Regions from separate parts of the Paenibacillus sp. S25 genome, predicted to be linked through region 3. Evidence: predicted binding sites of a transcription regulator. Region 3 holds the regulator's gene; each other region holds the start of a gene.

Region 1 (10,546 bases), 410 kb from region 3:
CACGTTGCCGATTTTCCACCCGCGCCACTCACTGATCAGCAGAGATAAGATATCATCGCCCCCGGTTGCTCCACCGAATCGCAGTACGATTCCGGCTCCCAAACCTGTAAGCACCCCACAAAGTAGAGCAGCTATCAGCAGATTTCCATGTAGATCTATAACCAGAGTCGAATACTTCTCAAATCCTGCATAAAACAGTGAAAAAGCGACGGCTCCGATTAACGCAAGCAGCATAAATCTTCTGCCCTTCAGTACCCATGCCAGCAATATGACGGGAATATCAAGCAGCAACATACTCCATGCTGGAGATATGCCAAACGCGTAATGTCCCAGCAGGGCCAAGCCTGCAAATCCGCCTTCTGACAAATGATTTTGAGCATTAATGTGATAGTACGTAAAAGCTAAAATGCATGTTCCGAGCAACATGACAGCAATCTGTCTCAGTGCTCCATTGTTCACGATAGATTCGTAAGTTTTCCTCATACAGGCTCCCTCGGTTTCTCGTAAGTTTGATGTGGATGAACCCACTCTTACGGAAGCTACCGGATAAGATGTGCCTGGAGGACTTGGTCCTTCGCATGTACAATCCCCTCTTCCGCAGAGTTGGCTTTCGCAACTTGACGTTACTCCGCGGAAAAGCTAAGTATAAGACAGATCAAATCGTTTCCAAATCGTCCTTTGGGGAAGTATCCTTCGGGGACACATGGTATCCTGATCCTTTCTTTTGTGGAATAAAACTCCGACATTTCTGTGGTGCATATAATTCTATAATTTATTATACCACACCTTGTCACCTGCTAAACAGCTTGCTTTTTTGCTGCACCATATTTTATTTTATGTGTGAGCATGCTTTATTGTATGTGCGAATTAACGCATTATACCGAAGGTTTGGCGAATGCACATTTAATATAATAACCAAAGCGTATTTTATTTCTGTTTAGATTATTATCCACTTAATTTGGCGGTTTTACGCTGGTTGGCCATAAACACGCCTCCAAGTATAAGAACCAACCCGGTCAGAACGTTCCAGCCGATATGTTCATTCAAGAGCAAAAAGCCCCATACAATGGCACTTACTGGTACAAAATACGTCACCGAAGAAGCAAATTCCGCACTCCCCCGCAAAATCATGTAGTTGAACAAAATATATGCTACTCCTGATCCCAAAACTCCCAGTCCTATAAGAGAACCCAATACACCTGGGTCAGAAACAATCGACAAATCAGGTCTCTCCACAATTGCCATCATAATGCCACCCCCTACCGCAGCACCAAACAGTGTCGAAAAAGTAGCCTGATACATGGAAAGATTGGAGAGAAAACGTTTGGAGAGCTGTGTTCCAAATCCGTAGCAGAGAGTCGCAAGCAGCATACATCCAAAACCCACAGGATCAACAGAAATAATAGATGCAGGATTAATACCCAATAAAATAATGATTCCTACAAAAGCGAGACCCATTCCTAACCACTGCATTCGATGAAAAATAGCCCCGAAAAAAACAAGCCCCACCAACATGGTCCATATTGGCGTGGTGGCATTCAATACAGAAGCCATGCTACTAGCTATTCTGGTCTCGCTAAAACCGATCAATGTCCATGGCAAAACCATGTTGACCAAAGCTACCAGAATAACCGATTTCCACGGAATGCTTTTGATTTTAAACGGCCTGCGCATAAGTAGCATTAATAAGACGATAAAAATAAATCCAAAGCTGGATCTGAGAAATACAATCGTCCACGGCCCTACTTGATGTAGCAACAACACCTTGATAAACATAAACGAACCGCCCCAAATGAGACTCAACAATAATAAAGCTGCATATAACGAACGTGACAATATGTATACCTTCTTTCTCCACTTTCTTAATTTAAATAGTAAAGGCTGACCGCAGCCAGAACGATCTCCCCTTTTATGTAAGTTTTTATCCAATAGCTTAACATAAATTCTGTTTGACTGTCATTGGCGATAAACGCATGAATTCTTTACACAATGGCACATAGGATATCGCTCCCTACCACTTTTCCAATAATTGATGATTGCTTAAGCAATGGAAAAATTCCTATGATGAGGGAAGCATAAACAGAACATATGTTCTATATACTAATTATATATTGTATTCTTACTCGGAGTAAAGGAGATTTTTATGCCAAACCAAAAGATACTGAACCACAAGAATAAAGCTCCTTTGCCTTCTGAAGAAGACGCAGGGCTGATCAAGATCTGTGTACTTCTAACTCTTGTGCTGGATGTGCTGGAACGAGACATTCGTATTATAAATACCTCTCCCCTAAAAATGCCCGATTTGTATGTTCGTAGCCTGACTGGAGTACAACAGCGCGTAGCTGTTCAATTAGCAGAGACAAAGGCGCGAATGAAAACACTAGGGGTTAAAATTTACAGCGAAATCCGAAATCATGAAGGCATAGAGGTTTTGTATGTGTGCCGCGGCTATCAAAGGCGATTTTTCATGCTTTCATCCTTTGCTCGCAGCGAGGTCCGACGGAAACTGGGACATTATCTGGGAATTGACCCCACTCAAGATTAAGCCCCCTTGTAATCTCGTCTCTAGTTCTTGCACGATTAATTTTCAATCCCTGCAAAACAACCAACCCACCTCCCATTTATCAACCTAAATTCTAGTATAAAACTATTGCGTTACGTGAAGTGAAGTTGATTCGAGAATGGATAAGTCACCAGATCATGGATAAACTCAATCCATTTGACACACATTATGCCTATCTCATCCAAAAAGGAGGTGCTCTCTTGGCTGGACATGACGCAGCTTCGGGTGAATTAAGTAGGAATGTTTCCTTTATTGAGCAAGCACTTTTTTACACGGATGATTTAAAAAAGCAGGCGATTTCCGTTGACGGCAAAGACGGTATGCTGCTCTATATGGATTCGCTCGTAGATCAGGAGATGATTCAAACTCATATCCTGAGTGCCTTATATGAGAAAATCGATTCAGTCTCTCATCAAATGTTCACCACCTTGAGCAGTCAAAAAGACACCGACCTTCAAAATGCTGCTGATTCACTTATTCAGGGATATTGCATTTTTATGATAAATGGAGCGGAGGAATTTTTTATCCTTTCTTCCGAAAAAACGTATGCTCGCAGTACGGACGAACCAGAAAACGAAGGGGTTATTCGCGGACCGCACAATGGATTCATTGAGCAGTTATCCATTAATCTGAATCTGATTCGCAAACAAATTGTCACACCGTCACTGGTTGTACGCTACTTTTATGTGGGATCTAAAACCCGGACTAAAATCGCTATTGTCTATGTTCAAGACTTGGCTAATCCTGAGCTAGTGGAAGCAGTGAAAACGAGAATTAAAGCGATCTCCTCCGATATGGTGCTCCCCCCCGGTTTTATTCAAGAGTTTATTGAGGACAACCCTTTTTCCCTCTTCCCTCAACAGCTCAGCACGGAACGACCGGATCGTGTGACCGCCAATCTAATGGAGGGACGAATAGCGATCTTGGCCGAAGGCAGCCCTACTGCTTTAATAGCTCCCGTTTCTTTTTTTGCATTTTACCAAAGCCCAGATGATTATCACGGTCGTTGGATTATTAGTTCATTTCTAAGAACGATTCGAATGATGAGCTTTTTGATCGCTTTTACGCTGCCTGCCGTTTACATTGCGACCATTGCTTTTCATTCAGCTATTTTGCCATTAGAGCTGGCGCATACCATCAAAAAATCACTGGAAAACGTTCCATTTCCAGCGATTGTGGAGGCTATGCTGCTTGAATTGATCTTTGAGGTACTGCGCGAAGCTGGGGTTCGTCTACCCAGTCGGGTTGGTCAAACTATTGGAATCGTTGGCGGTCTCGTCATCGGAGATGCTATCGTTCGGGCAGGTCTCGTGTCATATACGATGATCATCGTCGTCTCGTTAACAGCCATTTCTTCTTTTTTAGTGCCTTCTCATGAAATGAGCTCAGCGGTTCGTATCCTTCGTTTTCCGATGATGATTGCTGCAGCCTTGTTTGGATACATTGGCATTGCTTTCGGTTTACTTTTTCTTACCATCCACCTTTGCAAGCTGGAGACCTTTGGTACGCCCTATTTTGCTCCTCTTGCACCATTCCGGCTCGGTGATATGAAAGATGTTTTTATCCGCTTTCCGATTTGGACATTCCATCAGCGACCATATGATTCCCAAGCCCAAAAATTGAAGCAGCAGAACGACTCTAGGAGCTGGAAACGACGTGAATAAAGAAAGTACCATTGCATCGGGTCAACTGTTTTTTCTCATTATCAAGTTTGAGATTGGCGTAGACATTTTGTCACTTCCTTACCAGATGCACCTTTCAGCTAAAGGAGGAGGTTGGATATCTGTCATTATTGGCGGCCTTCTGATTCAACTCATTATTTTAATGTGCTGGCTCCTGCTAAGACGTTTTCCCTCGTCTTCGATTTATCAAATATTAACCCAGATTACTGGTTCCTGGATTGGAAAAGGATTGACTGTGGCTTACATTGCTTACTATCTGCTCATGGGTACCTCGGTTCTTGTGAACGCTTATGACGTCATTAACCGCTGGATGCTGCAATATACTCCCCGTTGGGCTATACTCGCCCTGTTTTTGTTTAGCAGTATATACCTGGTTCGCGAAAATTTAAGAACGATTGCCCGAGTACTTGTTTTAATCTCATTTCTGATTTTGCCCATGATACTGTTAATTAGCTATGGTATAAAGCAGTCCAACCCACTTTATCTGCTACCTCTGACTGAGGCGGGATGGCCCCGTATTATTGCCGGTTCAAAAGAAACGCTCCTAGCAATGTTTGGTTTTGAGTTCATTCTTGTCGTCTTTCCCATGGTTGAGGGAAAAAGTATAGGCAAGCTCAAGTCAATCCTGGCAGCTAACGCGATCGTGGTACTATTGTATTGTTTTACCGTATTTACCTGTACAACCGTATTCAGCCCCCAACAGCTTGAATTAATGCCGGAGCCAGTCATTTATTTGCTCAGGTCCATTCCGCTGGGAACGATGGATCGGGTCGATTTTATTTTTCTGCCGATTTGGCTCATTTCGATCTTTGGCGCTATAAGTGGTTATTATTATGCGGCGTCTTACGGAATAAGCTATCTATTCAAGCAGAAAAGTCACAAAAAAGCGGTTCCCTTTGTTGTGCTCGCCTCATGTTGTATTGCCTATTTGCCTCAACGAAGAGAAGATTTCGAGCTTATTGGTTCCATAGCCAATAATTCTGCTTATATTTTCCTAATTGCACTCCCTTTTCTGCTGCTGATCCTATCCTATCTCTTCAAAAAAAAGGAGGGACCTGAAACATGAAAAAAAAGAGCAGAGCGCTTGGAATGCTGACTCTACTCATTTTTATAACAGGCTGCTGGGATCAGGACAGTTTGAAGGATGCCCGATTGGCAAATGCATCGGCTTATGATCTCACTCCTGAAGGCGTGTTGTTGCAAACGCTAGAAGTAGTAGACGATTCTCAAAACACTCAAGGTAAAAGCACCAATGAAATTCATTCAGGCACCGGCTATTCCGTTCGGCAAAGTACAGACAAAATCCGGGCCAAAGTAACCGGGGATATCCGCTTTTTCAAATACGGAGTTATTTTGTACGGTACAAGCTTGGCCCGAAAAGATCTATATCCCTATCTGGATGTGCTGTATCGTGAGCCTGACCATCCGACTTCCCATGTCAAGGTAGCTATTGTAGATGGATTAGCTGGAGAAATAATAGATCAAAAAAGCATAGGTAGCCTCTTGATTGGCGAATTTATAACCAAAAAAATCAGAAGCCTTGAGGAAATGTGTATGTTCCCGGAAATGACACTGGAGACCCTGCTCCCCCCAATGCTAGATCCGGGTCAAGATTTTGTGCTTCCCTATCTTTCCAAAGAAGGAGAAGATATTACAGCACGTGGAATTGCCTTATTTCACGGACAAAAGTTCACAGGAAGCCTAAGTAGTGAGCAAGGTGTTTTATATGTCCTGATGACTGGAAAGTGGAAAAATACAGCTCGCTTTGTAAAAAGGATACATCCAGGACCTGTCGGTGATGTGCAAAACTTTATTACGTATCAGGCTAACATTCAGAATCTCAAACGTAGCCTTAAAGTGAAAGTTCAGCGCGATGGACAAATTGATGTGGATCTTAACCTGAAATTGCCAATCAATATTGTTGAATATGCACGAAACCATCTTCAAGATAAAGCTAACGTACAGCGTCTGAACCGTCAGCTTTCCGAAATCATGACCCAGGATGCGGAACAAATTATCCGTACACTTCAGAAAAATGGATGTGATGCCTTTGGCGTAGGCAGACAGTTGATCGCCCATCATCCAGCAGTATGGAAAAGTGTGGATTGGAATAAAGAATACCCCAATGTCCGTTTTCATCCGCAGGTCACTGTAGACATTGTCGGGAACGGCATTTTAAACTAAACCGTTCCTGTCGTTTAGTTTTTGGGTTGATCAGATATTATTTCTGGATAAATAACTTCGTCAGATTGGGTTTTTGGAGTCTCACTCTGGCTTTCCGATTCAGAAGGAGTCCCCTGTTCGTTTTCAACAGAAGGTTGCGAAGTATCTGTTGATGGCACATCGTTATTCTCATTAGGCATATCTAGCTCTGTGTCTGCGTCAGGAACAGCAGGATCCGTTTCCTCTGCTGGAATTTTCTCTTGATCTATTGCAGGTACCTCAACCTCTGGGACTTCTTTTTCCTTGATATCTGGTTTGGAAGGGGCCACTGGTCTAGCAGAACGCGGAAGCTGTTCTCTTCCAACTTCGGTAGGCACATACTTTTGATTAAACCAGTCAGTCACGAGTTGACCCGATTGGCGGGAATAACGCCCTGGCAGCTTACCTGTAAGGCTAGAAACCGTAACTCTTACAACACCTTCCGGCCGTATAAAGTGCTTATTCTTAAAAAGCTCAGGCTGGTCCTTGACCGCTTCATTCATGATCAGTGCCCACACTGACTGTGCTCTGGAATGGCCTTCTTGAGATAATGTATTAACCTGTTGACGGTAACCAGCCCAGACGCCTAGTGTAACGTCAGGTGTGTACCCCATAAACCACACATCACCAAAGTTTTGTGTCGTACCGGTTTTACCGGCGATATCAATGGCACCGTAGCTTTTAAAAGCATTTTGCAGGCGTTTACCAGTTCCCCTCGGATCTGATATAACCGTTTTGAGCATATCCGTCATCAAAAATGCGGTTTGCTGCGAATATACACGCTTCGTCTGCGGTTTAAATTCATACACGATCTTCCCGTCGGCATCCGTAATTTTGCTGATCAGATGAGGTGCATTATATACACCCATATTGGGAATCGTTCCATATGCTGCGGTCAGTTCCTCCACGGATACCCCTTTGCTTAGTCCACCCAAAACCCCTGTCTGAGCATGTTCATCCTGCGGCTGAATCGTCGTAATTCCAAGAGAACGCACAAAATTCCAAGCGTTTGGAATTTTAACTTCATATAAGAACAGCCTCAGCGCAGGGATGTTGATTGACCGATTGAGTGCTTCACGGGCTGTCATAAGCCCCTCGTACCGTCTGTTATAATTTTTAGGAATATGATAACCTTTACGCCCGTCTTTCAATATGATTTGTGAATCATCAATAAGACCGGCTGGCTGAGTGTAGCCCTTTTCCAAAGCAGGTAAATAAGCAGCAATAGGCTTCATGGCAGAACCGGGCTGACGTGTCATTTGAGTTGCATAGTTCATTTGCTCGGTATTAAAATCCCTGCCCTCGATCATACCGAGTATAGCCCCTGTTTTATGATCAATCATGATTGCTGCAATCTGCTCTAATCCCTTCTTCTTGCTGTATGGAGAAAAATTTTGTGGATTGGCTGCAATCTGCCGCATATTGTTATAAATTTTCTTATTTATCGTTGTATAAATTCGATATCCGGACCGTTGCAACTCTTCTCGCGTATTTTGAAGAAGCTCGGCATGCTCAGGCTTGGAAATCTCGGCTGCCGTGATATCGGGATTTTGCTGGAGCGCTAACAATTGGGCGGCCTCCCGCTCTGTCTCCAGCATCAAATAAGGAAATGTGTTATAACTTTTTTCGCGATGTGGCGCAAGAGTGGCTTTCACATCAAATTGAAGCGCCTCGTTATATTCGGATAGCGTAAGTTTACCTGTTGCCAGCATTCTTCCCAACACGACACGTTGGCGCTCCATCGCTTTATTGAAGCCTTCTTCATCAAAGTTCCCTTTACCATCAAAAGCGGAATAAACAGATGGCAGTTGCGGGAGACCTGCCAAATAAGCCGCCTGAGCAATATGAAGCTTATGTAGATCACTTACATTGAAAATCCCTAACGAAGCAGACTTGATTCCATATAAATTGTAACCAGCGGAACCATTACCAAAAGGCATTTTGTTTAAGTAAGCCGTTAATATTTTATCCTTGCCCATAAACCGCTCCATACGCAGTGCCAGCAGCATTTCCTTCACCTTGCGACTGTCCGTCTTATCCAGACTAAGAAAAACCCTTCGGGCTACCTGCTGCGTCAGTGTGCTGCCGCCTGTTTGGCGGTTTTCATTCAAAAGCTTCTGCTTAACGGCACGAGCTGTTCCCTTTAAATCCACACCACTATGCTCATAAAATTGGCTGTCTTCCGTTGAAATGAGGGCGTCCACAATAGACTGAGGAACATCCTTCAGATCAACGAGCTGTCGATCCTCCTCCATGCGCATTCTTCCAACCGGAGTTACCTGGTCATTAAAAAATACAAAGCTGGTCAGAGCGTTCTCATTTACCTTTTCATATATCAACTGACGTGATCGTACAGGTTCATCATGAACCAGTGCCGCTACATAACCGGATATAAGACCTCCAGCAAACAGCACTCCAAGTACACCCGCAAACGAGAACCACTTGATATTAATAAGCAAAACTCTGCCAAAAATACGCCACCTACTGCGTTTTTGAGATGATGGTCGACGTTTTGGGTTCATAAAAATGGTTTCTCCCCTCAATATGCATTCATTTCCACTTGTTTTTGCTCAAGATATTATGATACGCCATGTTAGGTTTTACGTAAACTGTAACGTTCCAAAAAATACATTTGTATTAGGAACACTTGTTCTGTATATAATACTACTATAAGAGTATACATTCAAGAATATTTTGGAAGGATGATCCACACATATCAGGAGAGGAGGTCGGATTTTTGAAGGAACGCAGAAATAGAACCATATTCTTATCGGACTGCCAAAGTTTTTATACCAGCATTGAAAAAGCAGATGATCCCAAATACCAACATAAGCCACTCGTTGTGGCCGGTGACCCTGCACTTCGTTCAGGCATTATTTTAGCTGCGTGTCCGCTGGCAAAAAAATACGGTATATCTACAGCAGAACGTCTGGGAGAAGCGGTGAAAAAATGTCCTGACCTTATCATTGTACGCCCACGTATGCAGCATTATATCGATGTCTCATTAAAAATAACAGAAATCTATAATGAATATACGGATTTGGTTGAGGTTTTCAGCATTGATGAACAGTTTCTGGATATGAGCGGAAGCCTCTCCCTGTTCGGGGATCCGGTGAGTATTGCAAGTGAAATTCAGCAAAAGGTACTGGCACAAACAGGAGTATGGATTCGAATTGGCATCGGCTCCAACAAAATGCTGGCTAAAACCGCAACAGATATATGGGCTAAAAAAAATGACAGTGGCATTTTCTTGTTGCCTACATCCGATATTGCAGCATTGCTGTGGCCTCAGCCAGTACGCCTTATGTTCGGCATCGGTTCGCGCATGGAACGGCATTTGGAGAAGCTTGGACTACACACCATTGGAGATATCGCACGTACTCCCTTACCCCGGCTACAAGACAGATTCCGGTCTCATTTCGGCAAGCAGTCCGATATTCAGGCAGAGGTGATATGGCGAACTGCTAACGGGATCGATCACAGCCCGGTCAAGCCGGAAACATTTAATACACCTCCCAAATCCATCGGTCATATGATGACTCTTCCCCGCGACTATCTCCAGCCCGCGGAAGTGGAAACCATCCTGCTTGAACTAACAGAGGAGGTGTGTCGGGACGCTCGCCGCAAAGGATATATGGGCTCGGTTGTGACTGTTCATTGTATATGCAGTCCCTACGAGGCACCAACCGGATTTTCCCGACAAATGAAGATACCCGATCCTACAAACCATACCCAAAAGGTATATGAAACCGTTAAAAAAATCTTTTATGCTTTTTGGAATCATATGCCCGTGAAGCGCGCAGGGGTTACTTTAAGCGGATTGGTGGATGATCAACTGTATCAGCTGGATTTTTTTGAGGATCAGGAGCGATCCCGTGCTTTGGAAAAGGTGACGGACACTTTAAAGTATCGGTACGGTCAGTCCATCATCATGCGCGCATCGTCGTTAACAGATGCCGGGCAGGCCATGGAACGGTCTATTAAAATTGGCGGTCATTACAAATGAAAGTCTCATGATAAGCACACACTAGCTATTGCCCGGGGAATGAACTAATACAAACCAAAAAGGATCGCCTGATATCAGGCAATCCTTTTTTTA
Region 2 (10,546 bases), 2.0 Mb from region 3:
CGATGAATAATCGTATAAATTTCATATTTGGCGCCCACATCAATGCCGCGTGTCGGCTCATCCAGAATCAGAATATCCGGCCCGGCGAAAATCCATTTGCTCAGCACCACCTTCTGCTGATTGCCGCCACTCAGATTACCCGTTTTCTGTAAAATGCTCGGCGCTTTGATGTTCATGCTTTTTTTCATTTCCTCTGCAACGACGACTTCCTCCTGCTCATTGACGACAGCGCCCTTCGTCAGCTTGTTCAGGCCAGTCAGCGAAATATTACGCTTGATATCATCCATCAGAATGAGGCCATACTCCTTGCGATCCTCTGTCACATAGGCAAAGCCGTTGTTGATCGCGTCTGTAACCGTGTTGTTCTGGATCGGCTTGCCGTCTTTAATCAGCTGACCGGAAATGTTGCGTCCGTACGACTTGCCAAAAATACTCATCGCCAGCTCGGTCCGTCCCGCCCCCATCAGCCCGGCAATACCGACAATTTCACCACGCCGGATGTTCAAATTCACCTGATCCAGCACCTTGCGGTCTGCATGATGCTCGTGATACACCGTCCAATCCTTCACTTCCAACACGACTTTGCCAATCTCGGCATGGCGCTCTGGATAACGGCTGGTCAGATCACGTCCAACCATCCCGCTAATGATCCGATCCTCCGTAACCTCATCCTTTTTCATATCCAGTGTCTCAATCGTCTTTCCGTCCCGCAAAATCGTGATCGAATCTGATACCTTCGCGACCTCATTCAGCTTGTGGGAGATGAGAATGCAGGAAATGCCCTGTTTTTTAAATTCCAGCATCAAATTAAGCAGATTTTCACTATCATCCTCATTCAACGCCGCTGTCGGTTCATCGAGAATAAGCAGCTTCACCTTTTTTGATAGCGCTTTCGCAATTTCAACTAGTTGTTGCTTCCCGACCCCGATGTTCGTAACTAATGTATTGGGATTTTCACTCAAACCGACCTTGGACAGTAGCTCGCGTGTCCCTACAAAAGTCTCTTTCCAATCAATCACGCCGCCACTGGCGCGTTCGTTGCCCAGATAAATATTTTCCGCAATCGAGAGATACGGGATTAGCGCCAGCTCCTGATGGATAATGACAATGCCCAATTCCTCGCTCTGCTTGATATCCTTGAACTCACATGTTTTGCCCTGGAAAACAATATCCCCTTCATAGGTTCCATGCGGATATACACCGCTCAGTACCTTCATCAGCGTCGATTTGCCTGCACCGTTCTCACCGCACAGGGAATGAATTTCGCCTTCCTTGACCTTGAGATTTACATTTTCCAATGCCTTCACGCCGGGAAAGGTTTTGGTAATTCCCTTCATTTCCAAAATGATTCCAGTCATGGGATACGCTCCTTTCGGTTGGATTCTTACTCTTATTTCAGTCCAATTTGCTCTTTGGTGTAGTAGTGACTGCCGATAATATCCTTTTCCACATTCGTCCGATCCACCGAGATCGGATCAAGCAAGTAAGCAGGAATAACCTTTTTACCGTTGTTATACGATTTGGCATCATTCACTTCCGCTTGCTTACCCTGTAAAATACTGTTGGCCATCACGACCGTTTGCTCCGCCAGCTTGCGGGTATCCTTAAATATAGTTTGCGTCTGCTCCCCGGCCACAATCGACTTGATCGAAGCCAGCTCCGCATCCTGCCCTGTAATGATCGGCAGCGGCTTGTTCGCTGATCCATATCCGACCCCTTTCAGGGATGAAATGATACCGATGCTAATGCCATCATACGGGGATAGTACCGCGTCCAGATTAGCCCCCGAATAGTACGCACTCAGCAGGTTATCCATTCTCGACTGGGCCAAAGCTCCGTCCCACCGCAGTGTAGCGATCTGCGCCATCGTCATCTGCTTGCTGCGCACGACCAGTTTGCCGGAATCCACGTACGGTTTAAGTACAGACATCGCACCATTAAAGAAGAAATAAGCGTTATTGTCATCCGGTGAACCACCGAACAGCTCGATATTGAAAGGGCCTTTGCCTTCCTTGAGTCCCAGCTTTTTCTCAATATATGCCGCCTGTAGCACGCCCACCTTAAAGTTATCGAAGGTCGCATAATACGTCAGATACGGTGTGTTACGAATCAGACGGTCGTAAGAAATGACCTGAATGCCTCGGTCGTGTGCCTTCTGAATCACATCCGTCAGCGTGTTTCCGTCGACCGAAGCGATCACCATAACATTGACGCCCTTGGTGATCATATTTTCGATTTGAGAGATTTGGTTTTCCACCACGTCCTCGGCGTACTGTAAATCCGTTTTATAGCCTTGCTCTTGAAACAACCGGACCATATTTTCTCCGTCTCCTACCCAACGCTCGGACGATTTGGTCGGCATGGAAATGCCTACGTAGCCTTTTTCCTTGCTGCCCGTTCCACTCTCCGCCAAATTACAGGCCGAAAGCATCAGGGCCAAAACCAGAAGCCATACGACAACAGCTCCTTTTTTCATATGAAGTTCCCCTTTCCTCATGTGATGCGGGTCAATTTGAAGGTAAGTGCTGATTAGAGTTGAAATTAGATAGCGCTTACATAAGTGAGGCAACGAGTACCTCTCCTTTTTTTATGTGCAAACACATGGTATCATTCCAGGCCGGGAAAGGTCTTTGCAGGTTTTGAACTTTTTTTATAAAATTTTAACCTTTGTGTGGGGGGAGGGGTTTGCTTTTATAATTCTCTATCATATTATCTAGCCAAATGGGGCTCTATCATAAAAACACAAAATTCTTAACCAGAAGATATTGAACATTCGTTCGCATTAAAGTAAAATTATATTCACATCGTTAAAAATTACGTACGTAACCAAGGAGAATGCTAATGAACTTTAGTTATAGTTTCCCTGCCCTTAGAGGTTTTCAAGCTGGGAGAGAATTTTACACGGTAATGTGTCCTTTACGATTAATCCCTAAGATTTTTTTATTTGATGAGGAAGAAATCCCAGCCGAGCATCGCGCTCAACGCCTTATGAATAAATCTAGGATTCCAGATATAACTAATTATATTCTTGAGAACCCTACAGACTACATATTCTCTTCCTTAACTGCCTCCGTTGATGGCGAGATGATTTTCCAGGAAAGTTCCAAAGAACTTAAAGATATAGGATATCTTACTATTTCGCTCGATTCTAAGTTCTTAATTAATGACGGACAACATCGACGGGCAGCAATTGAGGATGCGTTAAAAATCGCTCCTGAGCTGGGTGATGAAACAATTTCCGTCGTTTTCTTCCAGGATCTAGGACTTATTCGCTCTCAGCAAATGTTTTCGGATTTAAATCGACATGCAGTTAACACAACTTCTTCCATCGGAATTTTATATGATCACCGCGATCAGCTATCAATTATTACTAAAAGTCTGATTGCTGATATCCCTTTACTTGAACGTTATACTGACCGTGAAAGAGTATCTTTATCTAAAAATTCGCCTAAATTATTCGCCTTAAATCATATCTTTAATACAAACTGCCGTCTCTTAGGTAAAGGTAAGGGTCAGATGATCTCAGAACAAGAAAAAGAATTTGTGAATCATTTCTGGCTCCTTCTCTGTGAGTCTATTACAGAATGGGAAGATGTATTAAATAAGAAGACAACCCCCAGAGATCTGAGGGCAACCTCAGTTATTGCTCACGGTGTTTTCTTAGAAGCAGTGGGTATTGTCGGACATTATCTTTACTTCCATCATTCAGATGAATGGCAAGGATTTATTAAAAAGCTTAAACATGTTGACTGGAATCGTGACAATAAAAAAGATTGGCTAGGTCGCGCTTATGGACAAACCGGACGCATCAACAAAACAAATGAAACCATTCAACTGACTGCAAATCTTATTAAATTGAAGATTGGACTCCCATTAACAGAACAAGAACAAAGAATTGAAAATAAAATAAAGGAGGTTCCCCCTCTTGGAACTTAATATATTCAATACAGGAAGTAAATTTATAGAAGCTAAGGAACTGGTTAAAGAAGTTTATTTAGCTGACGAACGGCCTTGGGTAGTTGGGTTTAGTGGAGGTAAAGATTCTACTGCTGTTGTACAGCTAGTATTTCAAGCATTGAGTGAGCTTGATTCTTCCTCTTTGAGTAAAAAAGTGTACGTAATCTCTTCAGACACCCAAGTGGAAACCCCACTTATAATCAATAAAATTACTAGAACGTTAGGACGAATTCAAAGCAGAGCTTTGGAATTAGGATTGCCTATTGAAACCCAAAAGGTTCGTCCTAAAGTAGAACAAACTTTCTGGGCCTCTATTATTGGAAAAGGATATCCAACTCCGCGCCAAAAGTTTAGATGGTGTACAGACCGTCTAAAGATTGATCCAGCAAATCGGTTTATTATAGATAAAGTAGATCAATTTGGTGAAGTCATCATGCTTCTCGGTGTAAGGGATTCTGAAAGTTCGACTCGCGCAGCTGTTATGCAATCACATACTATTGAAGGTAAGAAATTAATGCGACATTCTACTTTACGGAATGCTTTTGTATTTGCTCCGATCCGTGCGTTCAATCTCGATGATGTATGGGAATTTTTGTTGCAGTATGAGTCACCTTGGGGAGACGATAATAATGAGTTGCTTCAATTGTATCAAGATTCGAGCAGTGAATGTCCTCTTGTAGTAGATAAAGAAGTTAAAGAAAGTGCTGGTTCTTGCGGGAATAGCCGATTTGGCTGCTGGACTTGCACTGTTGTTAATGAAGATAAGGCTTTAAGTGGATTTATTAATAGTGGCGTCGATTGGCTTCGTCCACTTTACGAATTCAGAAACTTTTTGGTAGAAATTAGAGAAGATCGTACACAAAGACAAAAACATCGGATGAATGGTGAAGTATACTTAACTTCAAATTTAGACGGAATTTCTGATATTGAAAGTCACCCTAAGATCTATAAATCTGAAATAAAACAATATATTGAAAATAACAATATTAATTTAGCTACAGTTGAAGATCTCGATGTTATTGTAATAGATGATGATGGAAGCAACAAACGATTTGGTGTTGGCCCCTTCACTCTTAACGCTCGAGAGGAAATCTTAAGAAGGCTGCTTCGCACACAGAAGGCCGTACGTAAGCTTCATGACCCCAATATTGAGCTAATCACTATTGAAGAGCTTAAAGCTATTCGTAAGTATTGGCATGATGACTTACAATGGGAAGATCGATTACCTCAAATAGTAAAAGATGAAACTGGTGAAGATTTTGATTGGCAACATGATGACCGCCCAGTTTTCAAGGAAGACCAGTTGACTGACCTTGAGACATTATGCCAAGAAGAAGGAGTTAACCTCAGCCTGCTCAAGCAATTAATCTCTGTTGAAAAAGATTATTCAGGCGTTAAAGTAAGAAGAGGTCTATTTCAATCATTCGATAAAACCCTTAAACAGGATTTCTTACATCTATAGAAGGTGGATAATATTCAATGCAAATTAATAAATTGGTGCTTCGTAATATAGGCGCTTATTACGGAAACCTAAACAAGTTTGATTTTAGAACAACATCTACAAATAATGTTATCTTGCTAGGCGGTAAGAATGGCGCTGGCAAGACTACTATTTTGGAGTCTCTACGAATTGTACTATTTGGTTCGATGGCTTACGGATTTATAACTGATAATGAACCTTATTTTCGCAAAATACGCTCATTATTGAATCGCAGGGCTCTGCAAATAGGTGAGAATGATTTTCAGATTTTACTTGACTATATTTCTACGGAAGACCTCGAGGTCAATCATTACTCCTTAATTCGTAGTTGGAGATTTAAAAATCAAAAAATCAAAGAATACTTTTCAATTCAAAAAAACGGGAAACATTTAAATGCACAAGAAATTTCAGATTTCCAAAATCGACTGCGCGAAGAAATGCCGCCTCGATTATTTGAATTGTGCCTTTTTGATGGTGAAGAAATCTCCAAAATTGTTTCTGAGGAAAAGATTCCTGAATATTTAAGCGAGTCAGGAAAGATCCTTTTTAACTTGGATCTCTTTATGAACCTAGAAAAAGATTTACAAACTTACCGAGTACAATATGCTCAAAAAAATCTGGAAGCAACAAAAGAAATTGATGAGCAGAATAAATTGGGAACTGAAATCAGTGAACTAGAACAGAAGCTAGGAAAGACTGAGGAATTGATTTCATCTAGCGAAGGCGAAATTATAAATTTAATTGATCTGGTTAAAAAAGATAAAAAAGAGTTTGAAATTCATGGTGGTTTAGTTCAAGAAAGACGGCAAGAGCTGGTCACAAAAATAAATTATATTGAAAATACTAGAAAAGCCAACACCGATAAAATTCGTACTTTTGCAAATACATTACTGCCTTTTTATATTGCTCGTACACAATTAAAAGAAGTTGCTCGACAACTTTCCCTAGAGAAAGAGCATGAGTCTTATGAGTTTGTTGCATCAACCTTAGAAAAAAATAAACTTAATGAATTGCTAACCAATCTACAGAAAAATACGACATCTGCAATGATAGATATGGATCAGCTATATGAGGGTATTCTTAATTTAATTCGGCCTGAAAATATTCAATTACTCCACCGGGCTTCCTTTGAACAGCAAAGTGAGATTCATAGCTTGTATAGACAGATTCAAACTTTAGATCCTTCTAGTTTTATCCAATTATTTGATGCGAATACAAAGCTATTAGAAGAAGCACAGAATTTTAGAAAAGCTGTTGAAAGAAACGATCAGGCTAGTGAATTTAAAGATCTACTTGAAAGTATAGAAAATAAGACTAAAAGAATTGAGCAACTAAAGCTTACAATTGAGCTAGCTTCCAGTGAAGTAGACACTTTAAAAGAAAACATTCGAATAAAAACAACCGCTTCTAACAAGATAACAGAAAAAATTAGAGACTTTCATAAAGCTGAGAACTCCTTTGTTATGACTGAAAAACTATTAAATGTGAGCCAACGGTTTAGAGAAAGGCAATGGCGTAAAAAACTAGATGATGTAGCAAAAGAAGCTACAAAAATGATTAACATTCTCTTTAGAAAAAAATCATATATTGAACGGATGCATATAGACCACTCTTCATTCGAATTGCATCTTTACAATAAGGAGAAACAAGAAATTAACAAGGAACGCTTATCTGCTGGGGAAAAAGAAATGCTTATGCTTAGCGTAATTTGGGCAATGTTTCAAGTTTCAGGTTGGAAACTTCCTTTTGTATTTGACACTCTTTTTGGTCGTCTTGATCAAGATCACAAAAGAGCATTGATTCAACATTTTGTACCTAAATGCGGCAATCAAGTTTTGATGTTTACCACAGATTCTGAAATTGCCTCCGAACAATTTGAACTAATTAAAGATATTACTTCAAACTGTTACACGCTGGAATTTAATGAAACTTTGGAAGCAGCAGAAATCGTTCAAGGCCGATACTTTAATTTCACAAGGGAGAACACCCTCTTATGAATTTCACTTTAAAAACTTCCAAATATGCAAAAGATATACTTTTACAACTCCAAGCTTCTACAAGCATTACGCCGAATATATTAATTCGTTATGCAGTAGCTCTCTCTTTAAAGATTGGAGATTCCTCTGCTGAGCTTACACCTATCACAAAAGATTTTACTGATGGGCTTTCTCTTAACCGAAGTACAGTAACTGGCGAATACGATTATATTTTCCGTGCAATGATTACCCAAGCAGCAGGGAAAGAACTCTCAGACGAAGAGTTCTTTCCAGGTTATTTTAATGCTCACCTAGAACGCGGAATTAGAGCACTTGCTGCCGAGTATAAAAGTACTGGAAATTACGAAAAATTTATTCGTGCCTTGCTACTATAATTGAAAGTAGTGATATTATGCTTTATTTAGACAATAGTGCAACGACAAAAATTCATTCTGAAGTTCTAGAAACTATGCTACCTTATTTACGAGAAGAGTATGGTAATCCCTCTAGCAAGTTCTATTTACTGGCCGAAAATGCAAAAAAAGCAGTCTCCAAAGCACGTGAACAAGTTGCCGAACTTCTTGGGTGCGATGCTGATGAAGTTGTTTTCACCAGTGGTGCTACCGAAAGTAACAATATGATCATCAAAGGGATTGCCGACTATTACGGGAGACGAACAGATGTTAACAAAAATATGCTTACTTCAAAAGCAGAACATCCATCAGTTATTGAGACATTTAATTATTTAGAAAAGTATGACTTCCAGATTAATTATTTGGATGTAGATCAATTTGCTAGAGTGGATATTCAAAAAATAAAAGAAGCAGTTGTACATGACAGTCCTATGCTTACTTCAATTATGTGGGGTAATAATGAAATAGGTTCTTTAAATCCAATTGAGGATTTATCGTTAGTATTCGAAGAGAACGGTCTCTTTTTTCACACAGACGCTACCCAAGTTGTAGGAAAAGTTCCAATTTCTTTGAATAAACTTAAAGGTGTTCGACTCTTATCTCTATCTGGCCATAAGATCGGCGGGCCAAAAGGTGTTGGAGCAGCAATAATACGAAAACAATCCAAAGAGATCTTTACACGTCTCACTCCTCTCCTCCACGGGGGAGGACAAGAAAACAATTATCGGAGTGGTACGCTAGCTGTGCACAATATTGTAGGGTTAGGGAAAGCAGCTGAGCTTGCTCATAAAAACCTCTATAAAAATATAAAAAGGTTAAATGATTTAGAAAAGTACCTAACAGACATCTTTAAAACGAATTTAGGAGACAAAGTTAAATTTAATAGCGACGAAAAAAATAAAATTCCCGGCTTGATTAGTTTGCAATTTATTGGTGTTAACAATGAATTGCTTTTAAAAAAGCTCTCCCCTTTTGCAGCCCTTTCCTCTGGCTCCGCTTGCAGTTCTAGCAAACCTAGTCATGTATTAAGTGCTATGGGGAAATCGCTTGAAGAAGTCCGTCAAACAGTCAGAATTACTTTAAGTACGGATGTTAACGAAAATCAACTAGAATTATTTAGAGAAATTAAATAATTCATCAAATTTGTTCTGTACAAAAACCAGGTGAAAATAACTCCGGTAATTATATGACCGATTATTGGTAATTAATAAACAAAATAATAGTAGCTGCAAATTTAGTTCGAAGTGTGGAGTGCTTAGCGAAGCAACTTAAAACTCAGTGTTCCTGTGAGTGAGAAACTATGGGGAAATACTTAGTTTATTTGATTTAAGTGAATGAGTTAATTAAAGCAAAAAGACTCAAGTAGTTCCAAGTCTTTTTGCTTGTTCGCTCTTTTAAATAGAATTTATTAATAAAATATAAACACCTCAAACAGAGTTCTCACTATAAAAACAAACAAACTTAAATGAGATGTTTCGTTTCAAAATGAACTAAGGAAGAAACGATAGTACATCCTTTAAAGAAATAACATATATATCTGAGCTCCTCGACCCAAGGATTCCCAATCTATGTGTGCTTCCATGGAAAATCCTATTAGTCGGATTTACTGGAACAAGAGTATATGAAGTACTAGATATCTGAGGCGGAACCGACGTATCCCAAACCACTAACAAATCAATTTGATTTGGAGCTTTATTGGATTGCCGATTTAATTCGTTTAATAATCCACCAGCTGAGAGTTTGAATTCGACGCACAATTCAGGGTATATAGTTTGTCCAGCGTATAAATGTGCATGGTTATATTCTTCGTATCCCCGTACTCTTAGTTCTTGTTCTCTCAGTCTGCCAAATCCTATTGGATCTACAGGTTCTATGTTCCCCAATAAAGGCAAGTTATAAGTGTAACAAGCATCGTATACTTTTTCAGAGCCAGCTTGGTAAAGAACATTGTACCCCTTAATAATATCCTGAGATAGTAAAGCATAAAATAATGCTACTACTTCCTGTTCTGAATGAGGAATAGACATCAATGGTGAATATTTTTGAATTTTCGTTACTTCATTAGAATATCTTGTGTCATCTACCCTATGTTGTTCCTTAGCATTATTTATATCTAATTGAAAGTCAGGTATATTAAATCCATTTCCGCCGCCGGGAGTCGGGCCACGACCTATGTCTAAATCACGACTTGCATAGCTAGCAAAGCTATCTGATTCTCCAATTTGAGTTTGATTAATCAAGTTAACAACAGAAGAATCAATTAGATCAGCATAGTAACTTGTGATGCCTTTTCGTCCAGAGTCTAATGTATTACTTATATCGAGAGTGCAATCAACTATAACGTAGTACCTTTTGTATGCTCCACCTTTTTTATCCCATGAATCAAGTTTTATTCCAGTCGGCATACCATCAATAGATAAATAAATGCCACAAGAGATCTTTGCACCAGCATCTTGGATTTCATTCAAGCGTAATTGATCCTCTATATTGCCCAATCGTGTAGAACTTATAGCAGATAAATAAATATTACATTTAATAGGTGTTCTTTGGCCTATTGTAAAATCAGGAATATTATGCATCAAACCTCTGAATCCTCTTGTAAAGTTTGCAGCTTGGATTTGTGTAATATAGTTTGCAAATTCAAAAGTATTCAAAGCTATTTCTGGATGCTGAGCTGGATGGTAATATGAGTATGGAACATTTATTGATCCACTTTCTGT
Region 3 (10,546 bases):
AGGTCTGCTCCGGCCTTCAAGTATGCTTCATGAATCCCTTGAATGACATCCGGTCTCGTTAAGACCAGCATTTCATTACAGCCCTCCAACTCTTCCCCACCAAAATCATCGGGGGAAAGGTCTTCCTGTTGAATCATGGTGCCCATGGCCCCATCAAGAAGGAGTATTCTTCGTTGTAATGCATCCTGCAAGCTAACTTTATCCAAATTTCTTCACCCCCGCAAAACGTTAAATCCTAGTTTAGCAGAAACCGTATCATTTAGATAGATTGAAGTAAAAACATACGTTTTATACAGGTTGTTCTTTGTAAAAACGACTTCTCTAATCCATTTTTACAGTTTGTAGCATTAAAGAACGCACTTAACCCTGCAACCTTTAGCTATAGTCATTTGCATTATAAAATGTTGAAATCCTGTATTGTACAACGTTTCAAGACATGGTATTCTTTATACAACATTAATCCAAGTGGAAAAGAGGGAATAAATATATGGCCGAAATCTTAATACGTAATACAAACAAACGAATTAGCGGTGAAGAACAAGTACGTGAATTTCTGGAGAGTCACGAGATATTGTATGAACATTGGGATGCTTCCAAATTGTCTGGGGAGCTGCAAGAAAACTTTACCTTAACAGATGATCAAAAGGCCGCTGTTCTCAAAACATTTGAACCCGAAATCAAGGATTTAGCCGCACGTCGCGGATATAAAATATGGGACGTTATCACTTTATCTGAAGCAACACCGAATTTGGACGAGCTACTGGCCAAGTTTGAGCAAATTCACACCCATACCGAGGATGAGATCCGTGCCATTGTCGCTGGTAAAGGCATCTTCATCATTAAAGGCCCTGAAGAGATCGGCTATTTTAACGTAGAGCTTTCACCGGGGGACGTTATCTCCGTACCTGAAAATATACCTCACTTCTTCACTTTAATGGAGAATCAAAAGATCGTCGCAATCCGCTTGTTCATCGAAGAAAATGGCTGGATTGCCGAACCGTATGAAGATCCAACCTTCATTAAAGCATGATTACGAATTTATCCTTGTGTGAATAAAAAAACTCCCTCTGCTCTGTAACAATCGAGCGAAGGGAGTTTTCTTAATACTTGTTTCTAAAGACTATGGATTTCTTATTTTAACGATTGAATAATTCCGTCCAATTCAGACAGATGCTTGATCTGGAACTTCGGCTTGATCTCTGTGGTATTGGTTTTAGCGTTTCGGTTCACCCAGACTGAGTGTACACCTGCTGCCAACGCTCCTTGAATATCAGTCGTCAGTTTATCTCCTACCATTAAAGCATGTTCAGGCTCAATACCAAGAAGCCCCAAAGCATGCTGGAATATAGACGGATCAGGCTTGCCTCGACCAAATGAACCTGAAATGACAACATGATCAAAGAAAGGAGCTAATTGAGGAACTCCATCCAGTTTCTCCTGTTGTAGATCAGGGGAGCCATTTGTCAGCAATAACAGCTTGTAATGTCCCTTCAATTGTTCTAGAATTTCAAACGTTTCTTCATATACATGTGGACGCGCACGTCTTTCCGAAGCAAATTGGGCTGCCAGCTTTTCCGCCAACTTCTCATTATCTATCCCTAGTTGCTGGAGTCCTCTGCGCCATGATTCCTTTCGATAAACAGGGGCCAACTGTTCCAATTGGCGGAATTCAGGTTGCTCACCTGCTGTAAAATTCGCCCACAATCCTTCAAACGGATTAATGCCGATCATTTGAGTAAAACTAAAGGTTTCATAGGATTCATACAAAGCGCGTGCTTCTTTACGTACGGCTTCCTCCAGAGTTTTTGGATCAACACCTGCTTCACGGGAGCCTGTTTGACACGCTGCATCAAATGCCTCTTCTACACTACGTTCATCCCACAAAAGGGTATCATCAAGATCAAACATTACCGCCTGAATCGTCATCTGAATTATCCACTCTCTTTCCACAGTATATGTACGCCTATTTGCTTGATTAAGCATTTGAATCGTTATGTGTGCCCATATTAAGCAAGCGGCCGCAGCATGTTATATGAAATAACATCATACGGCCTTTGTTACAGAGCTACAGGCTAAATCAGTTATTTCTTGTCTACCTGTATCTGATTGGATAGCGCAAACTTCTCAAGTCGCTCTGCAATGGCATCCGTGTCATAGCGACCTAATGATTTTGTGAAAATAAAATTACCGCCCTTACCTTTTCTTTCAACAGTTACGTAACCCTTTTCAATCTTGATGGCTTTCATGTCCCCTGCCGTCATTGGACGTTCTCTACCACCTTTCAGCATATAGAGAGTATCCTTTCCCACTTTCAGATAAGGACGACGGATAAAAAAGATAACAGCCAGCATCAAGTACAGGCCGAATACAAGCCAATCCATCCCTCGCATACCGGTCTTAGTCAAAAAGTAACTCATAAGCATGTACAATACAGAAAGACCAGCCAGCATAATTGGCACAGTAATGTTACGGCCACGGAAAATATCCATTGCAGAACCTGTGCCGCTAATGGTTTGAATACCTTGCTTTTTGCGCGATTTATTTAAATGCGCTGTGTTTTTGCGTACTTTTCTTTCAAATGATCGGGCCATCTCTCAATTCCTTCCCAGATATATTACATTAAAACAATTGCCTCAAAGCTGATCTATATAGATACCATGAAAGGTACCTAAAACAAAAGGCAAATTGCAGGCTTGGGCGCTTTAACAACATTAATGCTTCAGCCCGTCATTCCCTTTCGATGTATCATCGTCCACAAATTCAATCGTCTCAAGCTGCTGCCTAAAATTACGGCGAATGTTACCTAAATAAATTTCCCGAAGATTGGCGCGCTCTGTGGCTTCCACTTCCGTCAAACCCTCGGATTTTGCTTTGCGCGCTAATTCATTAATGCGCTGTACCAAGCTGTCTATATCCAAATTGTGTCCCCTCCATAAAAGCAAAGATATAATACACTTTGACATGTAGAAAAGAGCTTGTCAAGGCTCCCGTATTGCGCTCCCTGACAAGCTCTAATAGTCTATAGATCAGAAGTTAGGAAGCTTGAGTACCTGACCTGCCTGCACTCCCCGATCCTCCAAACTGTTAATCCGCACAATTCCTTCTATATATACCCGTGTATCCATTCGTTCCGGTTTATGATTTGCGGCAATCTCCCACAACGTATCCCCAGGTTGTACGGTCAGTTTAGTCACTTCTTCTTTGGAAGCTGAAGGTGCTGCGAAAACCGTAAGTACACCTGCCCCTGCAATCCAAGCAACAATCATTATAATAAGAAGCTTAAGTAAAAGAGTATTGGTAATAATCTGCATAAAACGCGCTCTCCCCTCTTTTCGGGTCTCCTGTAAATTTTCTAAATTCATCGGAAAAATACTTTGATAAGTGCTATATTTCATCATTGGCTGTGTCCTCCAAACGTTTGTTCTTATGTTTTCACAATATAACACGAACATTTGTTTTGTTCAATAGAAAAGAGAACAAAAGTTCGCAATTATTTTCAGGGATTATTTAGAACTTATGTTTGTACGAACGGAGGTTCTATGCTATAATTTTCCCAAACGTTACTAAATGGGGTTGATACGGTATGTCTAAGATTTCGAGCCGCCAGCAGGCCATTCTTGAATTTATCCGCAATGAAGTGCGTCTAAAGGGATACCCCCCTTCTGTACGCGAAATAGGCGAGGCTGTCGGATTAGCCTCCAGTTCTACGGTTCATGGTCATTTGGATCGTTTAGAGAAAAAAGGACTCATTCGCCGCGATCCTACAAAACCACGGGCTATTGAGTTACTCGGTCAAGACGAATCGGATAACAGCAACTTGATTAATTACTCCATTAGTCGTGTCCCCGTCGTCGGCAAAGTAACCGCTGGTCTTCCTATTACGGCGACAGAAAATATTGAAGATTACTTTCCTCTTCCCCAACACTTTGTTGGTGAGGATAAAATATTCATGTTATCTGTTGTAGGCGAAAGCATGATTGAGGCTGGGATTGCTAACGGAGACTATGTAATCGTACGTCAGCAGCAGACCGCTGATAATGGTGATATTGTTGTAGCTATGACAGATGAAGACGAAGCTACAGTTAAAACCTTCTACAAAGAAAAAGATCATATCCGGCTTCAACCTGAAAATCCAGCCTTTGAACCGCTTCGCCTGACACACGTCAGCATTTTGGGCAAGGTTGTAGGACTCTTCCGGGACTTCCACTGATTTCTCGTTCTTTCTTCCCCGTTATTCTTTCCACTAATACAAAACCGGCTGCCTAGGGCAAGCCGGTTTTGTATTGCTATTATGTATCTCACAACTATTTTTTCATTTCAGCAACCTATTCCTATTTTTTCTACTATAAAATCAGCCTCCTCATCTCAAATAATCCCCCACTGATCTTGAGCAGCTATACTGTCATGGGCAAAACTAATAGATCTTTTTTTGTTTTAGATAAATATGGTATATTAATTACTCATAGCTCTGTAGGAGGAATTAAATGAAAAAACTTGTAATTTCAGCGTTTGTTGTGATATTTATTGCCATAAGCTGTGTAGTTCCAACAATGGATCATTTGTATGCAAAAGAGAACTCCCACATAACAACCTACGACCGTATTCAGTACATACAAATACTTATCCATTTCAGGTATTTAGAAAAGCAACTCGAAGCTGTAATTTTCGAAAGAAATAATTATCCAGAAGACAGCCAAGAATATAAACAGCTCTCTGAACAACTGAATCATATTCTTGCTCAAGAGGCGTACTACGAGAAAAAACTTAACACTCTTAATAGTAAATCATTTTCATACTAACTGCCTATTATCTTTATCTATACTATTAGACTCATGCCGACCTGCCTGTAACATTCTCCTGCAACGTAAAGTTGAAAAGGCGAAGACAGGTTCGCATGAGTTTTTTATTAACCATTAGGAATATAGGTACTAGCTTCTTTTTGCTTTTAATAGATTTATGCTGATACATTACTATCACAATTGACATATGTATATAGCAGAACTAAGCAAAGGAGATATGCAGATGATCAGAAATAGAGTTAAAACGTATAAGCATCGCATCGGGAAAAACAGATATCTGGTCGTTAAAGTCTTTCAAGCCGCAGCTGCTAAAACAGGAAGCGGAAATGCACTAGCAACCAATGCCTTGAATATCAAAATTTCCAAGCGTAAGCATAAACGCCACTAAGATTTAACCGCACCTTCATTTCTTTGAAGGGAGGTGATAATATGAGCAGAAGACATTGCAAACGTGATTTGAGAAGAAGAAGATTAAACATCCGTTCCACTCAAAGAGCCATTGCGCGTGCAAGAGGTAACGCACTGGCTGTTAATCTGTTTAGCGTAAATGATAGACAACGCAGACGCTAATAATCGTTTTCAAGCAAAAGCGGGAAGGATTCTTCCTGCTTTTTTTGTGTTAAACGATACACCCAACTCCTAAATTCCATAGAACTGCTAAATTCAGTTGCCTTCCTTTAAATACCATCGACATATTCAACTATGCTTCCACTAGTTAAAACAGAAGCGAAATAGTACCCAGTCAAAGCAGCAAAATTCTTGACTCAAAAACTTTGTGTACAACTGACCACACCTATAGCCCTCAAACTTGCTTCAGCTTTTTTCACTTAAGTATTCTGGCTGTAAATCCGTCCAGGATTTGTACGTTGCTGCATTGTTTGCTCAATTTTTTATTTTTAAATTTTATAAGGCCCCACTTGCCCACCACCGTATTCCACAACCTCCATCATATCCTACTCAGCGGCTGGACTACAGATGCTCTTATCTGACTTAATGCAGCTGAAAACAATTCGATATTCGATCAACACTTCTGTAGCTTTTGCTGCACCTTCTTTTGCAGATCAGGTCACAAGTGACACTTATAGTTCATTACAAGACTCAAATAGAAGTTTAGAGTCTGTTACGCCTTTTGCTAATGTTGAATATGTCGTTACTGTAAATACGGCCAATCTCAAAGATGCGGGAACAGACTCGAACATCTCTATAACTCTGTATGGTTCTAATGGAGATTATGCTACCGCTACACTCAATGGTAGCTTTGAACAAGGAGATTCCGATACAACAAGAATCAGCACTAGTAACCTAGGTGACATCAGAAAAATTACTATTAGAACTGATGGATCTGGGTATAAACCAGGTTGGAAAATCGCTAATGTCAAAATATCTGGAAACGGGAAAACTTTCTCATTTGCAGGTCCTAACCGTTGGCTTGGTGACGGCGGTTCCGCAGATTCCGAAACACTTTTTCCATCCTAAAAACAAATATTCATACAAAAGACTCTGTCGATATCTGGATAGAGTCTTTTTGTTTTGGATGAATAATCCTACTAAAATTGTATCGCCGTAATTATAACCCCATCTCAAGAATCAATTTTAATAATAAACTCACTAATGGGAAAAATGTTATGTAAATTTGCCATATAAACAAAAGCTAAGAAATGACCGCTGGAAAAGTATATTGAATCTTCTTAATACTATACTGAAAGATATGCAAAGTATCGTGCGTATTATCCAAATAAAAGACTTTTACCAGTTATTGTTGCAAACTAATAAGGCCCTATCTGAGATTAGATTTAGGTATTAGGAAGGATTGTACCCATTCTATGAAACATTCCCCTTCTTACAAAATACAATAAGCGCAAATCTATTATGGCAGGAAATCCACCAAGTATTCGCCAAAAGAGAAGCGAATACTGTGGCTATTGCCAAATAGCTTATGCGCTCATTGAGTTCAACTATTTGCCATCCATGAGTGAAGTGGTATTATCCAACAGTTCTTTTCACGAATTAAACCCAAAGTGATTTAGTGATGATAACTAAGAGAATAAAGAGCACTAAAATTGCCGCTGTAGAAGTCCATACACCGCCGCCACCTGCACCTTCATATGCACCCATGTCTTAAACCTCCTTTATTTGTCGTTCACCTTAATATATGTATAAATACGTTCAGTGATAGGGCATGCAGGTAAACAAAATAAAGGCTCACACCCAGATAAACCGGTAGAGCCTAATAATCTTTATAAAAGAATTAATTTCAAGATGATTACCAACAAAATGAAGAGTGCCAAGACAGCAGCTATCGATGTCCAAATCTTCCCGGCCGTTTCTTCGTAGCCTCTTTCTACTCCTCTCACACGTAACGCCTCCTTTGTTTACTCCACAGGCTATGCGAGGTTTTGTTTATGGGATGGACTTCTAGGAAAATAAAAAAACACCTTATCAGCGTATCCAGCAAGGTGCCAATGATAAGAACTTTTACTATTGCCACAACTAAAGAACAACAAGAAGGACTCCTACAGCACTTAGCTGATAGAGTCCTTCTTTATATCTGCCTTAATTCAATTTAATTGCATTGAGTTATGGCTTCGAGTATATATTTTTCACTCCTCAAGATTCAATTAATGAATTCTACTATATTCCAAAACAATAAACACCCCGTCAGTGCATGCCATTAGGGTATCACCCATTCTTTCGGATTATGCAACGATTTGGTGATATTTCAAAAGAATTTATGTAAGGTCAGGCTGCTCGCCTTACGATATTAAACGTTCTGTCCAGTTCCAAGTACCTTGGCTTGTTACTTTGATCTTATCCCCAACGATAAAAAGGCCGTATTTTGACGGTCTTTCATGAGTTTTAGATACGCTTCCTTATGTTCCGGTATGTTGATGCGGCTGCTTACCCATAATCCATTACCTTCGAGTCTTTTTGACATGTATGTAGCCTCCTGATGTGTTATGCACAAATTATATTCTGCGTACAAAAAATAAACTCTAGATCATTGGAGGTTTAATACCGTATAATGCCTATTTCTAGACGAGGAAAATGTAATGATCTTTTGGTCACCATCCCAGCCCTCTATGATTACAATATAGAGCGCATATCGCTTTGTTGTCCCCTTCTTCCCAAAGCCAGCAAACACGTGCCTTTATGTCCCCACTACACTGCTACCTGTCTTTATCTCCAGTTCGTTCATGTTGGGCACCCGTCTTCGCTCAGCAGAATTATTGTAGAGTATTGGTAGTAGCGTTCGATATCAGGTAACAAAGCGTTCAACTTCTTTGTTACCCGGCGTTTCCGTATACTATTACAGATCAGAACAATGAACGACGAAAGCGGGCACAACTATTATGCAACAATAGCGGAATAGACGGTTGCCAAAGTTACACTAAACTTTTGCGGAAGTTTACGATGGCGCACGTAAAGCCATGGAAAGAATATGGGGGCGATATTCCTGAGCCAATAGGATAAGACAAGAATAGCAGTAAATTTAATGTGTGTATTCCTAAAAGCCTACGTCGTCCATTGTCCAAAGGAGCTGCTGCCGAAAATTCTCCCTTGAACCAGCATCGCCTTTACAAATTGAGCAAATGAGGGATTTACAATAAAGTTCGGACCTCCCCCCCCATTAACCCAGCCTAAACAGACGCATCGCAGTTCGTGCCAGCCTTAAACGGCAGGTCATTCACCGCATTGGTGCCAAGATACCAAAGGCTGAGGATAGCTGCGAGTTCCCAAAAAACAGTTTTCAATAAAGCGTACAATCGCACCACGTTAGATACATTTAACTAATCAGGAAATTATCCAAGTAGGAGGAAATAACCATGGCATTTGAAGGCTATAGAGAAGACGAGCGAGAACATTGGTTTGACTGGCCATTTCCCTTGTCGGTATCAATACTGTATGTGGATGCGGATGTAGATAAAACAGAAACGAAATGGTACCTCATAGACGAACAAGAAAAACACTTGATCCGAATTAGGGATGAAAAACAAATTGAACTGCTTCATCACTGCATGTATGGAGTCTTATTAAATGACGAGAAGATCAACTGGATTATTGATAAAAATGGCGGTAGATTTACCTATCATGATGGTGTGGAAGATTTTATCAAATTCCAGAAAGAATACCTTGATACATTATAAGAGGCGTGAACAGTTAAAAGCTCTACCGACCAATTAAGGTTAGCAGAGCTTTTAAATTTATTTAGAATATTCACTTACTTCAAATGTTAGGATACGATCATATAGCATGTAATCCTTTCGGCTGCTGAATGGACCTTTATTATTATCGTGTTTATTAATGGCGTATGAAGCCGATCCAGAACCAGCCTGCTTGCCCTCATACCATGAGATAAAGTCATTGACCTCTTTCATGCTTAGGTCAAACTCCTTTTCCAAACCAGTTGTCATAGTAACCACCAGAATTGCACGGTCCCCAGTTGGTAGAGATGGATCAGTTGGTTCGGGAGTTGGTGTCGGCTCAGGTGTGGAACCGTCAATCTTCCCGAATATCTCTATAGTATTAACCGGAGAATTAGCCAATGTACTCTGACTTCCTCCAATAACGTAAATTTGTCCACCTAATGTTATAGCCCCTGCCCCACTTCTGGCTTGCTTTAAGCTAGCCTCAGGAGACCATTTATTCTGTTCAAAATCAAAGGATTCTACTGTATTAAGTTCATAACTACGTCCACCTGCTTCAGTTTTTCCAGCAATAGCAAATACTTTATTGGAATAAATGACAGCTTGGGCCCCTCCACGTGCTGTCAAAAGATTGGGTTAAGTTGACCAGTTATCGTTATCGAGATCATATTCAAGAAATGTGTTTAGTGAAACATTTGAATTATTATCAATATGTCTACCTGCTACAAGATAGATTTTGTCCTTATGTACAACTGCAGAGGAACCATGAAGTGTATTCGGCATAGGTTTCTTCGTTGACCAGCTGTCGGAAGCCGGATCATATACTTGGACAGTAGCAACTGAACGCGTATTTGTTGTCATCCCACCAAACACATAAATCTTTCCCTTATGCAAAACACTTGTCAACGAACCTAAAGCCTGCGGCATAGCTTTCCTAACACTCCATGTATCTGTCTGAGTATTGTAAACTTCAACATTATTTACTGAGGAGCCTCCTGTCCAGCTAAAGGCATTACCTGTATAGCCACCAATAACATAATATCATTTCCATAAACAACGGAAGTTGCTGTAGAACGAGCCGTAGGCATGCTACTTCCTGAGGCCCATATATTATTTTTCGGCTCATAAATTTGAACATCCTTATATGGGTTTGATCCTGAAGAACCACCGAAAATATATATCTTGCCATTCAATTCAGAAACAGCACTTACCGCCTTAGGATTTTCTGTAGTCGTTTTAATCGACCATTCATCGCTTACAACTTCTGCTTTTACCTCTAATGCTGACATATTCAAGAACACTATCACTACAATTAAAATACTCCATAATGCTTTAATTTTACTTATCACTTGATCTCCTCCTAGCAATATATTGAACTATTACGAAGATAAATCATTCTTAAAAACCTGTATAAACACAAACTTGCTTATCTATGAATTTATTCTAAATATTTGTATATTTATTTTTTATTGGGTATAAAAAAAGACTCAACCAGTTCCGGTTGAGCCTTTCACATCTACTCTAATTCAAACTGTTCAACGAAAAATCTCTGCCGACCAATTGTGGTTAGCAGAGATTTCTGTTTTATTTGAGCATTCACTT

The links. The regulator LexA, encoded in region 3, represses DNA repair genes until DNA is damaged. The targets are predictions, from matches to a motif close to CGAACATATGTTCG.
Region 1: KAI37_RS16100 (YhjD family protein) is a predicted target of LexA. The motif match lies at 2,082-2,095, and genes of this name have one in related genera.
Region 2: dndB (DNA sulfur modification protein DndB) is a predicted target of LexA. The motif match lies at 2,767-2,780, and genes of this name have one in related genera.

What each region holds. Positions count from the first base shown of each region.
Region 1 covers NZ_CP073683.1:3,648,560-3,659,105, forward strand. The annotation lists gene KAI37_RS16090 (YitT family protein) at 1-483, opposite strand, end outside; gene KAI37_RS16095 (DMT family transporter) at 946-1,836, opposite strand; gene KAI37_RS16100 (YhjD family protein) at 2,144-2,545, shown strand; gene KAI37_RS16105 (spore germination protein) at 2,764-4,227, shown strand; gene KAI37_RS16110 (GerAB/ArcD/ProY family transporter) at 4,220-5,311, shown strand; gene KAI37_RS16115 (Ger(x)C family spore germination protein) at 5,308-6,429, shown strand; gene KAI37_RS16120 (transglycosylase domain-containing protein) at 6,444-8,969, opposite strand; gene KAI37_RS16125 (DNA polymerase IV) at 9,185-10,453, shown strand.
Region 2 covers NZ_CP073683.1:1,196,787-1,207,332, reverse strand. The annotation lists gene mmsA (multiple monosaccharide ABC transporter ATP-binding protein) at 1-1,358, opposite strand, end outside; gene chvE (multiple monosaccharide ABC transporter substrate-binding protein) at 1,391-2,476, opposite strand; gene dndB (DNA sulfur modification protein DndB) at 2,842-3,936, shown strand; gene dndC (DNA phosphorothioation system sulfurtransferase DndC) at 3,926-5,419, shown strand; gene dndD (DNA sulfur modification protein DndD) at 5,437-7,434, shown strand; gene KAI37_RS05280 (DndE family protein) at 7,431-7,808, shown strand; gene KAI37_RS05275 (cysteine desulfurase family protein) at 7,826-8,959, shown strand; gene KAI37_RS05270 (DUF4357 domain-containing protein) at 9,317-10,546, opposite strand, start outside.
Region 3 covers NZ_CP073683.1:3,238,485-3,249,030, forward strand. The annotation lists gene metH (methionine synthase) at 1-206, opposite strand, end outside; gene KAI37_RS13955 (1,2-dihydroxy-3-keto-5-methylthiopentene dioxygenase) at 488-1,030, shown strand; gene KAI37_RS13960 (HAD family hydrolase) at 1,132-1,926, opposite strand; gene KAI37_RS13965 (hypothetical protein) at 2,082-2,591, opposite strand; gene KAI37_RS13970 (DUF896 domain-containing protein) at 2,712-2,918, opposite strand; gene KAI37_RS13975 (LysM peptidoglycan-binding domain-containing protein) at 3,027-3,395, opposite strand; gene lexA (transcriptional repressor LexA) at 3,584-4,210, shown strand; gene KAI37_RS13985 (hypothetical protein) at 4,485-4,799, shown strand; gene KAI37_RS13990 (hypothetical protein) at 5,023-5,187, shown strand; gene KAI37_RS13995 (hypothetical protein) at 5,229-5,369, shown strand; gene KAI37_RS14000 (PLAT/LH2 domain-containing protein) at 5,775-6,275, shown strand; gene KAI37_RS14005 (hypothetical protein) at 6,807-6,914, opposite strand; partial or broken gene KAI37_RS14010 (YolD-like family protein) at 7,636-7,734, opposite strand; gene KAI37_RS14015 (hypothetical protein) at 8,624-8,944, shown strand; partial or broken gene KAI37_RS26785 (fibronectin type III domain-containing protein) at 9,002-9,247, opposite strand; partial or broken gene KAI37_RS26790 (hypothetical protein) at 9,320-9,571, opposite strand; gene KAI37_RS14025 (Kelch repeat-containing protein) at 9,581-9,976, opposite strand; gene KAI37_RS14030 (Kelch repeat-containing protein) at 9,925-10,293, opposite strand.